3 regions of the Paenibacillus sp. FSL H3-0457 genome follow, and region 1 is predicted to be linked to each of the others. Evidence: riboswitches for the same ligand, from Rfam matches in the RefSeq annotation. Region 1 holds a riboswitch; each other region holds the start of a gene.
What was found. Region 1 has a riboswitch for cyclic di-AMP ahead of MHH25_RS00530 (C40 family peptidase). Riboswitches for the same ligand answer to the same signal wherever they lie in the genome.
Positions count from the first base shown of each region.

Region 1 (3,126 bases):
CCTTCATAAACCATACAGTGAAAGGGCTTCAAGCCGCTTGGGGTCTGTCGTTCGTATGTATCCTGGGTGACAAATCCACTCTTCAGATAGACTTGAATGGCACGAGCATTCCAAGTGAGTACTTCCAGATCAATCTCATTCGTGGGATTTCGGCGAATAGCTTCCTGTACAATGGCAGAGACAAAAGCTGTCCCTTGACCCTGACCACACAGCTTTGGATGCATGCCAAGGCCAATCCGGGTTACCCCTTGAAGTGGGAAGTATTGAGCAAACCCACATATACGATCGTTCTGATCCAGGACGATCGCATATTGCTCCTGCCGCAGCTGTGCATCTCCGAATTCCACTTCCAGAGCTTTCATCTGCTCCCAGGGGAGCCAGCTGTAGATATTGTAAGGCGGATCATACTGCCAACTGCAGATAAGCTCCGCATGTTCTTCTCGCATGGGTACAACGTGAAACGTCACAGGGGTTTCCTTCATACACCTGCATGCTCCTTTCCTTGAAACAGAACTCTTTGTCCACTCTACAAAAGTGATGTTCATTTAGCAAGTCTTCCTTCCCAAGAAAAAAAATGAAACAAAAGTTCCGGTAATTTCGTTTATATTATAACGGGATGGGTAAAAACATCATAAGGGCACGGACGAACGAACGCAAAATGAACCTGTTGATGTCGCAGGATATGCCCCGAGTATAACTTGCAACATGAATAAGGATTGAAGCACAAAAAAACCGCCGGATACATTCCTGCGGAGAATGTACCGGGCGGTTCTGTTATGCTTCTTGCTTCGTTCCAGTATGGTTAATGGTTACAGCATCATGTTGCTCAGCTTGTCCCTAGTCAAGGGCCAGTGATTCATATGCGTCCGTGCTCATAATCCGTTTTGCGCCAACATAACGATTGGCCCAATAGTTTTCACTCAATGCACTGATCGTAACACCTTTGGAAGAAGAGGAGTGTGCGAACTTTCCATCCCCTACAAAGATTCCTACATGAGATACGCCTTTACCTGTTGTATTAAAGAACACCAGATCGCCAGCTCTCATTTCCATGCGGGATACGGAATCGCCCATGTCGAATTGGGAACTGGATTGGCGTGCCAAATCAATACCCAACTTGTCGAATACATACCGTGTAAATCCGGAGCAGTCAAAGCCGTTGAGCGTTGTTCCCCCACTTTTGTATGTAGTTCCCATTGCTGAATCAATTACTGTGTCCATCTTTGAATCTGCGAATGCGCTACCTGCACCAAGCGATAAAGCGAATGTGATGCTAAGTACAGCTGCGGTTAATTTCTTCTTGAACAAGAGATATTCCCCTTCCAATGCCTGCGAGGTTAGCTTAAGGATTCGGTTGAAGGTCCCCTATGATCCCTCTGTAGCAAGATCAATTCACCCATAACTGGTTCCCCCGCTTCCCAGGTGCCAGGAATTTGGCTATGCTAGTTATGCACCTGCGAAATCAAGAAATGACGATTTAATTTTAAGTAGTTACAAATATGAATGTAAAGATTACAAAGTTGTTACTAAAAACTCACTGCGATTATTGTAACAGAGGAGTACGGCTTTGGCAACGTTTAGCAACAAATTTAGCAAAAAAAACCTCGACCTTTGACGGGGAAAGGTTGAGGTTTGCCTATTTATAAGTACATATTAGGCCATGAGTTTAACATGTGATGGTAACAATTTTTAAACTATCTGCTCTCACCTTTGGATATTTTGGACTGCCATAATCGGAAATGGCTGCATATTTTCCACAGACTCAATAGACATCTGGCAAGTGGATACGTCTGTTGTAGTATAAGTCCGGTCAGTCCCGTTAATAACCATGAGGCTGTAGTGAATGCCCCAAAGACGAGCAGGTGTACTCCGCCCAGCAGTAATGCAATGCCGATTACAGCGATGAGATGACGCAGTGCAATCCAGAGGGCTTTGAGGGTACCGTGAGCCCCGCCTTCTCCTTCTGGTGCCGAAACACCGAACTGCATGTAGAGTATGACATGGTGGATGATCCAACCATATACAACCCAGGCAGCAACATAAGGTATACCAGGCAACAGTAATTGAAGGGAATGAAATCCGTCCATGAGAATCGAGTAGAGCTTCGGTATGAGCCAGTAGGCGGGCAGAAGTATCAATAATGTACGTATGGTGTGGAGCAGCAGCATCGGTTTCCACAGATTTTTGATTCCGCGGACAAACGGAATGCGCTCTTCTGTAGAATTAAAGTGCTGAAGTGAGTAGAGCAGTCCTGCCTGAATGAGGGGGCTGATCAACATGCGAACCAGCAGCATGCCCCCGAGAATCCATAGATAACGATGAACCTCCGGATGGGTAGACAGGTTAAGTTGACTTTCCATTTTGAACAAAAGAGTACTCAGCTCACCGGCATCAGCATCTGGATAGCGAAGGAGTAGTGGGATGACCGCCGATTGTACCATTCGATAGAAGAAATATCCCCAAATGAGTTGATAGAGAAATAAGAGTGCGGCAATGAACATATGCTGACGGACGAGAAACCAGCCTTCACGTATTTTCGCTTTCACCGTTTCCACCTCACCATGACAGACCTCCGAATATGGCTTCTATTAGTTTGGTTACACTCATGCTCCAGCGGGACTTCGCCCGCTCATCCAGTCCGGATTTCAGGAAATTGTTCATATGGCGGTTCTCCAGCACGATCGAGTACAGGGGATCGGTCATGGCCCAGGATACGGGGGATGTGTGAGTTAATTTATACGTGATGCGATCTTCTTTGCCATTCCATTGCTTGGTGAGGATATGTCCGTCTTCAAAAGCAATGCGAACAGGAACGGCGCTGTAATCACTGCCTTTTTTTGCAATTGTCACGGATGACTCGTACAATGTTTGACCGTCTTTCTGTACGGGCGTAACACGAATCTTCTCTACAGCAAAGTCAGCCATCCCGTTACCATAGACATATTGGTCAAAATAATCAGACCAGGAAGTGCGGGTCACTTGTTCCACAATTTTCTGAAAATCAGCCGAAGTGGGATGTTTGAAACGGTACTTCTTCACATAGGTAGAGAGAATACGTTCCATCTTTTTGGTACCGACTTGATGTTCGATACCAAGCAATACAAGCTTGCCACGTGTATAGACATT
Region 1 covers NZ_CP150283.1:108,740-111,865, forward strand. Annotated here, with positions in the region: gene MHH25_RS00525 (GNAT family protein) at 1-482, opposite strand, end outside; gene MHH25_RS00530 (C40 family peptidase) at 838-1,272, opposite strand; cyclic di-AMP (ydaO/yuaA leader) riboswitch at 1,312-1,449, opposite strand; gene MHH25_RS00535 (hypothetical protein) at 1,695-2,546, opposite strand; gene MHH25_RS00540 (M1 family metallopeptidase) at 2,557-3,126, opposite strand, start outside.

Region 2 (3,126 bases), 2.2 Mb from region 1:
TGTCAGGTGAGAAAGTTAGAGTCGTACGGGACGAGCTGGAATCGAACGACGTGAAAGGGATTGTGGTTGCCTGGGATGGCGAGCAGGTACTTATCCGTCGTCAGAATCGACGTGTCGTTAAGCTGGACCGAGGTTACAGCTATCAGCTGTTCAGCGAGCCGCGCCAGAGTCCACTTAGTGAGTAACAGCTGATAATTATGGCAGGGCCATGAGCTTTAAATGTTTGGAATTACCATGATTTCTTGGCATAATTGGCTCACTCGGGAGAGAAGATAGGTACAGTGAGGAAGATCTGTAACTATAGCCGAGAGGGTGTGCTACAAGCCATGACATTGATGAATGATAAAGTTCATGCCTACAAGGATCAGATTGGAGCATTAAGCGATGTGCTGCCAGGTGTGGTGAAGTCGTATCATGAGTTTACCGGAGAATGTTTCCAACCTGGTGTGATTGATGCGAAGACAAAACAGCTAATTGCGCTTGGCATTGGATTATTCGCCAACAATGAGGTATGTACCTTCTACCATGTAGAAGAAGCCCGTGCTAAGGGCGCAACAGATCAGGAGATTATGGAGACCGTAGCCGTGGCTGGAGCTGTTGGTGGAGGACATGCCCTGTCTCAGGGTGCGATGCGAGTGCAGAAGGCGCTACATTAGTAAGCAATGCAACATACATTTTTAAGTGCAAAAAAGGCATCCGGTTAATAACCGATGCCTTTTTGTATGTGAATCACATTTTACCTAACATTTTATCATACATAAACTGTCCAGTTACCCGACGTGCTGTTACATAACGATCATTGAAGTATGGATTCGATAACTTCGTGATGCTTACACCTTTACTGCTGGAGGCATGAGCGAATTGTCCGCCGCCGATATATACACCTGTATGTGAAATGCCTTTGCCTGTTGTATTAAAGAACACCAGATCACCTGTCCGAACATTGCTCTTGGATACGGGAGTACCTGCTTTGGCTTGCTGCTGCGAAGTACGTGGTAATTCAATGCTGTATTTGTTGAAAAGATATCTCATAAAACCAGAACAGTCGAAGCCGGCTACAGTTGTGCCACCCCATTTGTAAGGAATACCTGTCATGTTGTTCACTACGGAGTTGATACTGCTTGCCTCTGTGCTTGTTGCCCCGGATGTAAATAATACAGCTGCTCCAAAAATGGAGATAATCAGTTTTTTCAAAATCAATGTTCTCCCTTCGATGCCTACGGAGTTAGCTAAGGGTTCGGTAGAAGGTTCCCTATATTTCCTATGTATAAGAATAATTCACCCAAATTGGTTCCCCCGTTTTCAAACATGAAACTCGGCAATGAATAATTAAGTTTTTGTAACTATTTGAAACTATATTGCATAAATGCGTAATTGTCAAACCCATTTAAAACCCTTCGTAATACCTCAATGTTAGCGGAATTAAGGTTTTTATATGAAAGAAGGGATCAAGTTTGGGTATCATTCATGACAAAAACGTCATTATTGGTTCGTTTAAGACGAATTTGGATAAATAAATAGGTTTGTCATGAGTTAAAAGAACTATCCCGTTATGTAGAATTAGAGAGATTATATTCATTAAGTTGCATATATTGACAAAAATCGATTTTTTGCATATTATCTGATTATCCAATCCACATATTGGATGAAAATTGATTTTATTATGCGATAAATACAAATAAAGGAGGTTTGGGGCGTATATCATACGTAAAGTAGAAGTGGAAGATTTATAAAAACGAACATAGGAGAGTGTTACATTTGAAAGCGAAGAAAATAATTACTTTTGTCCTGGCATGTACGATGGTGTTCTCAGTAGTTGGAATGGCAGTTCTCCCTGTAGGGACGGTATCTGCTGCAGATGCGTCGGGTACTACAGCGAGTATTTCTGATATTTTGAAGAACCAGCTGCCGGATGGAGGTTGGAGAAAAGATTATAAACAGACAAGTGGAGAGTGGGCAAAGTCCACGATAGACAACAAGGCTACATACTCAGAAATTAGAAGATTGGCGAAGGAATTTAAAAAGACGAATGATCCGCGTTACTCCACAGCTGCAATCAAAGGAATTAACTTTTTGATCAACATGCAGTATTCAAACGGCGGGTGGCCACAAGTTTACCAAAGCTCCGGATACCACAAGCACATCACTTACAATGATGATGCCATGATTAATGTAATGATCATGCTGGATGAAGTAGCAGCACGCAAAGGTGATTTCTCATTTATCGACAGCACACTTGCTAACCGCAGTAAAAATTCAGTTGCCAAAGGTGTGGAGGCGATTCTGAATACACAGGTCGTTTCAGGTGGTAAGCTGACAGCATGGGGACAACAACATGATTCCAGCTCTCTTAAACCAGCGAGTGCAAGAATCTACGAAGTGCCATCGCTGACAGCTGGAGAGAGTGTAACGATTGTTAAATTTCTGAAAACCAGACCTGCTAACGCTAAAATTACCGCATCCATTAAAGGAGCGGAGGTTTGGTTTAACAAAGTGAAAATTACGGGTTACAAGTATGAAAGAGCTAATGGAGATAGTAAAATTATCGCTGATTCCAAAGCTGCACCAATTTGGGCACGCTTCTATGAGATCGGAACGGATAAACCAATCTTTATTGGTCGTGACGGGGTAGTTAAATACAAATTAAGTGATATTGATAAAGAAAGAAGAGGCGGTTATGCATGGTATGGCAACTGGCCTTCCAAGCTGTAATTTGTAGTATGCTTCCGTATTAATGAACCAAACTATTAGCAGCAGTTAAAGGTAAAGCCCGAATCGACATGGACGTCTGATTCGGGCTTTATTGTTATTATTTTCAGTGTTGACATGATAGATTACGCATGATATATTATTTCTTGTCGCCGATATTGATGACGGAGATATAATATGCGGTCGTGGCGGAATTGGCAGACGCGCACGGTTCAGGTCCGTGTGGGCTAACCCCCGTGGAGGTTCGAGTCCTCTCGACCGCATCTAAAAAAAGACTCCTTAAGCTAACGCTTAAGGAGTCTTTTTTTGCATTTTTTGATATAACACTAACTTTAGTGATGAGTATTCAACAGGTTAGTGCTTAGCTGCACGTACAGCAAATGTCTTCCATCAGCCATACGGAACGTTTATTGTGCT
Region 2 covers NZ_CP150283.1:2,351,250-2,354,375, forward strand. Annotated here, with positions in the region: gene MHH25_RS10635 (hypothetical protein) at 1-185, shown strand, start outside; gene MHH25_RS10640 (carboxymuconolactone decarboxylase family protein) at 327-656, shown strand; gene MHH25_RS10645 (C40 family peptidase) at 730-1,194, opposite strand; cyclic di-AMP (ydaO/yuaA leader) riboswitch at 1,200-1,331, opposite strand; gene pelA (pectate lyase) at 1,750-2,712, shown strand; tRNA gene MHH25_RS10655 (tRNA-Leu) at 2,889-2,972, shown strand; gene MHH25_RS10660 (carbohydrate-binding protein) at 3,117-3,126, opposite strand, start outside.
Region 2: another riboswitch for cyclic di-AMP. It lies ahead of MHH25_RS10645 (C40 family peptidase); the one in region 1 lies ahead of MHH25_RS00530 (C40 family peptidase).

Region 3 (3,126 bases), 3.1 Mb from region 1:
GCCTTTCGCAAACAAATTTTACATACCGGGGATATTATTCAACGTTTGGCGGGTTATACGCCCAAGATGATTCGGCCACCTTATGGAGACATTAATGAAGAACAGCTGAGATGGGCTGCCAAACAACACTATAGCATTGTGAACTGGAACGTAGACTCCCTGGACTGGAAAGGCCTTTCAAAGGAACAGGTGAAAGATAACATCCTGTCTGCCGTGAAACCTGGCTCCATCGTTCTGCAACATGCTGGAGGCGGTGTAGGGTCAAACCTGAACGGCACGATTAAGGCTTTGCCTGAAATTATTGAGGAACTACGTAATCGGGGATATGAACTGGTCACCTTGGACGAAATGCTGGGATTGCCAAAGGCCAAAGATTAGGATGACCGTGATAACAAATAATGAGAATATTAAAAGGGTGCTGTTCAATCGCGAATTAGCGACTGGCAGACACCCTGTTTGAATTCATTTTAAATGTTATTTTCTCTCTACTTCAGAATGTACAGCTCGATATCCTGAAATCCAAATGTGCTTACGGACTGTTTGCTACCCGGGATGAAGATATCAATCCGGTGACCCTTGATTGCACCGCCCACATCACGTGCTGTGGCTACAAAAGCTTGTTTTGGCAATCCTGGATGGCTGTGACCAGTTACCAGTACTTTGGTTCCGAGTGGAATTACACTTGGATCAACTGCAATTGTGCCCAGTTCAAGGTCATTTCCGAAATAATCGACTGCACCCCATCCTCCATTTTCAGACGGATCTGCAGAGTATGCCGTTGCTTTTACGTTCACAGCTTTGCTGTAATCGAATGTCTTACCCCAGGCTTGAACCACTTTGTTATCTGCGTTAACGTCCAAACTTGCTGTGGTAACCGTTTTGGCTGGGGTCTTGCTCTCCGTTGCCGCAGCGGCTGCAACATTGTTTGCCTTACCGGGAATCGTAATTTTCAAACCACCATAAATGTTGTAAGCCGAAATGTCGTTGTTTGCTTTAACCAACGTGTTGAGTGCTACTCCATATTGTTTTGATAAGGTGTAGAAGGTATCCCCTTCTTTGGCCACATGAACTGAATCGGCGTGAGCCGGAACGGCTTGAATGAGCATTGCTGTTGTCATTAATGCTACTGCTGTTTTGGCTATACGTTTCTTGTTAATCATGGTCTTCCTCCCTCATTATGCCTGCGAAGTTAGTTGTCGGATTCGGATGAGGAGCCACCCTATAGGTTCTTCGTTACATTTGAAACGTTATGTACCCCTAATTCACCCCAAGCAGTGTGCTGTAGATCTTCCCCCTGCACAATCTGCATCGTTACATCCCCCGCACTCCCTGTCCGGAAGTTTCGGCAGAGTTCAATATATCACAATTTTGTAACCTGAACTTGTAGTAATTCTTACCAAATGGTTTTTAGCATGTAAGCATTTGTAAGAATACTGGTTAATTCAGAAAATTTTGTTGACCCGATTCCTTTATATTTGGTAACAGAATAGTTACTTTTCCGAATGCTTACGCGATTATTATCCATAAAAAATAGCGTTACCGACTCGAAGTCAGTAACGCTATTTAATCACATCGTTTAGAGTACTTTGGCAAGAAAATCACGTGTACGTGAATTTTTTGGAGCTCCAAACACCTCATCAGGTGTTCCCTCTTCCACAATAACCCCGCCATCCATGAACAGGATTCGGTCTCCCACTTCACGTGCAAAACCCATCTCATGGGTTACGATGACCATTGTCATCCCGCCTTCTGCAAGACGTTTCATGACATCCAACACTTCACCGACCATTTCGGGGTCCAGTGCCGACGTAGGCTCGTCAAACAGCATCACATGCGGCTGCATGGCCAATGCTCTAGCAATGGCGATCCGCTGCTTCTGTCCACCAGACAGCTGATTCGGGAATGTATCTTTTTTATCGTACAAGCCCACGGTGTTAAGCAGATCAGCGGCGATTTTCTCCGCTTCCTGAGTGGATTGTTTCTTCACTTTAATTGGAGCAATCGTAATGTTTTGCTCTACCGTTTTGTGTGGGAACAGGTTGAAGTGCTGGAACACCATGCCCATTTTCTCACGAGTTGCGTTAATGTTATGCTTGGGGTCCGTGATTGACACGCCTTCAAAATCAATCTCTCCTGAGGTAGGCTGTTCCAGCAGATTCAGACAACGCAAGAAAGTACTTTTACCTGAACCGGAAGGACCGATGACCACGACAACCTCACCTTTGCCAATCGTCACGTTAATGCCCTTAAGCACATCGTTATTTCCATAAGATTTGTGTAATTGTCTAACGTCTATCACTTGCACTCAACTTCCTTTCCAGTCGTCCCAGCAGCTTGGACAAAATGAACGTCATTACAAAGTAGATGGCTGCTGCAATCAAAAATGGACTCAAGCCTTGGTACGTAATGTTCTTGACTACACTTGCCTGATACATAATATCCACCATACCGATAACTGAGATAATGGAGGATTCTTTGATGATAGTTATGAATTCATTACCGATCGCTGGTAATACAGCTTTGAAGGCTTGTGGCAATATGATATAACGCATCGCGGCGCCTCTTCCCATACCTAATGAACGCGCTGCCTCCAACTGACCACGATCCACACCTTGGATACCTGCACGGAAAATCTCCGCCAGATAGGCACCACTATTGATTGAAAGTGTAATGATACCTGCCTGAAGTGCAGTGAAGTTAATGCCAAAGCTCAGGGAAAAACCATAGTAAATAATCATCAACTGTACCAACATCGGTGTGCCACGGATCACTTCAACGTAAGCCGTACCGATCCAGCGCAAGATTGCAGCGTCATGCAAACGGAACAAACAGATGATCAATCCAATAATTACCCCGAAGATAACCCCAAGTGCAGACAACAGAAGTGTGTATCCTACACCTGTAGCATAGAAACTTTTGTACTCCCAGAATACTTGGAAAATATTTTGTGATTTGTTCGCTTTATCCGCCATCAAGAGGCTGGCGTCCGTCACCATCTGATTGATTTTATCTTCACTTTTCAGTCGCTCCAGTGTTCCATTTACTGCAGCTAGCAGCTCGGTATTACCTTTACGAATCCCGATTGCCGCTTCTGCTTGCTCTTCGTCTGGAACAGCAGCAGCAAGC
Region 3 covers NZ_CP150283.1:3,968,234-3,971,359, forward strand. Annotated here, with positions in the region: gene MHH25_RS17545 (polysaccharide deacetylase family protein) at 1-378, shown strand, start outside; gene MHH25_RS17550 (3D domain-containing protein) at 486-1,160, opposite strand; cyclic di-AMP (ydaO/yuaA leader) riboswitch at 1,163-1,358, opposite strand; gene MHH25_RS17555 (amino acid ABC transporter ATP-binding protein) at 1,577-2,299, opposite strand; gene MHH25_RS17560 (ABC transporter substrate-binding protein/permease) at 2,286-3,126, opposite strand, start outside.
Region 3: another riboswitch for cyclic di-AMP. It lies ahead of MHH25_RS17550 (3D domain-containing protein); the one in region 1 lies ahead of MHH25_RS00530 (C40 family peptidase).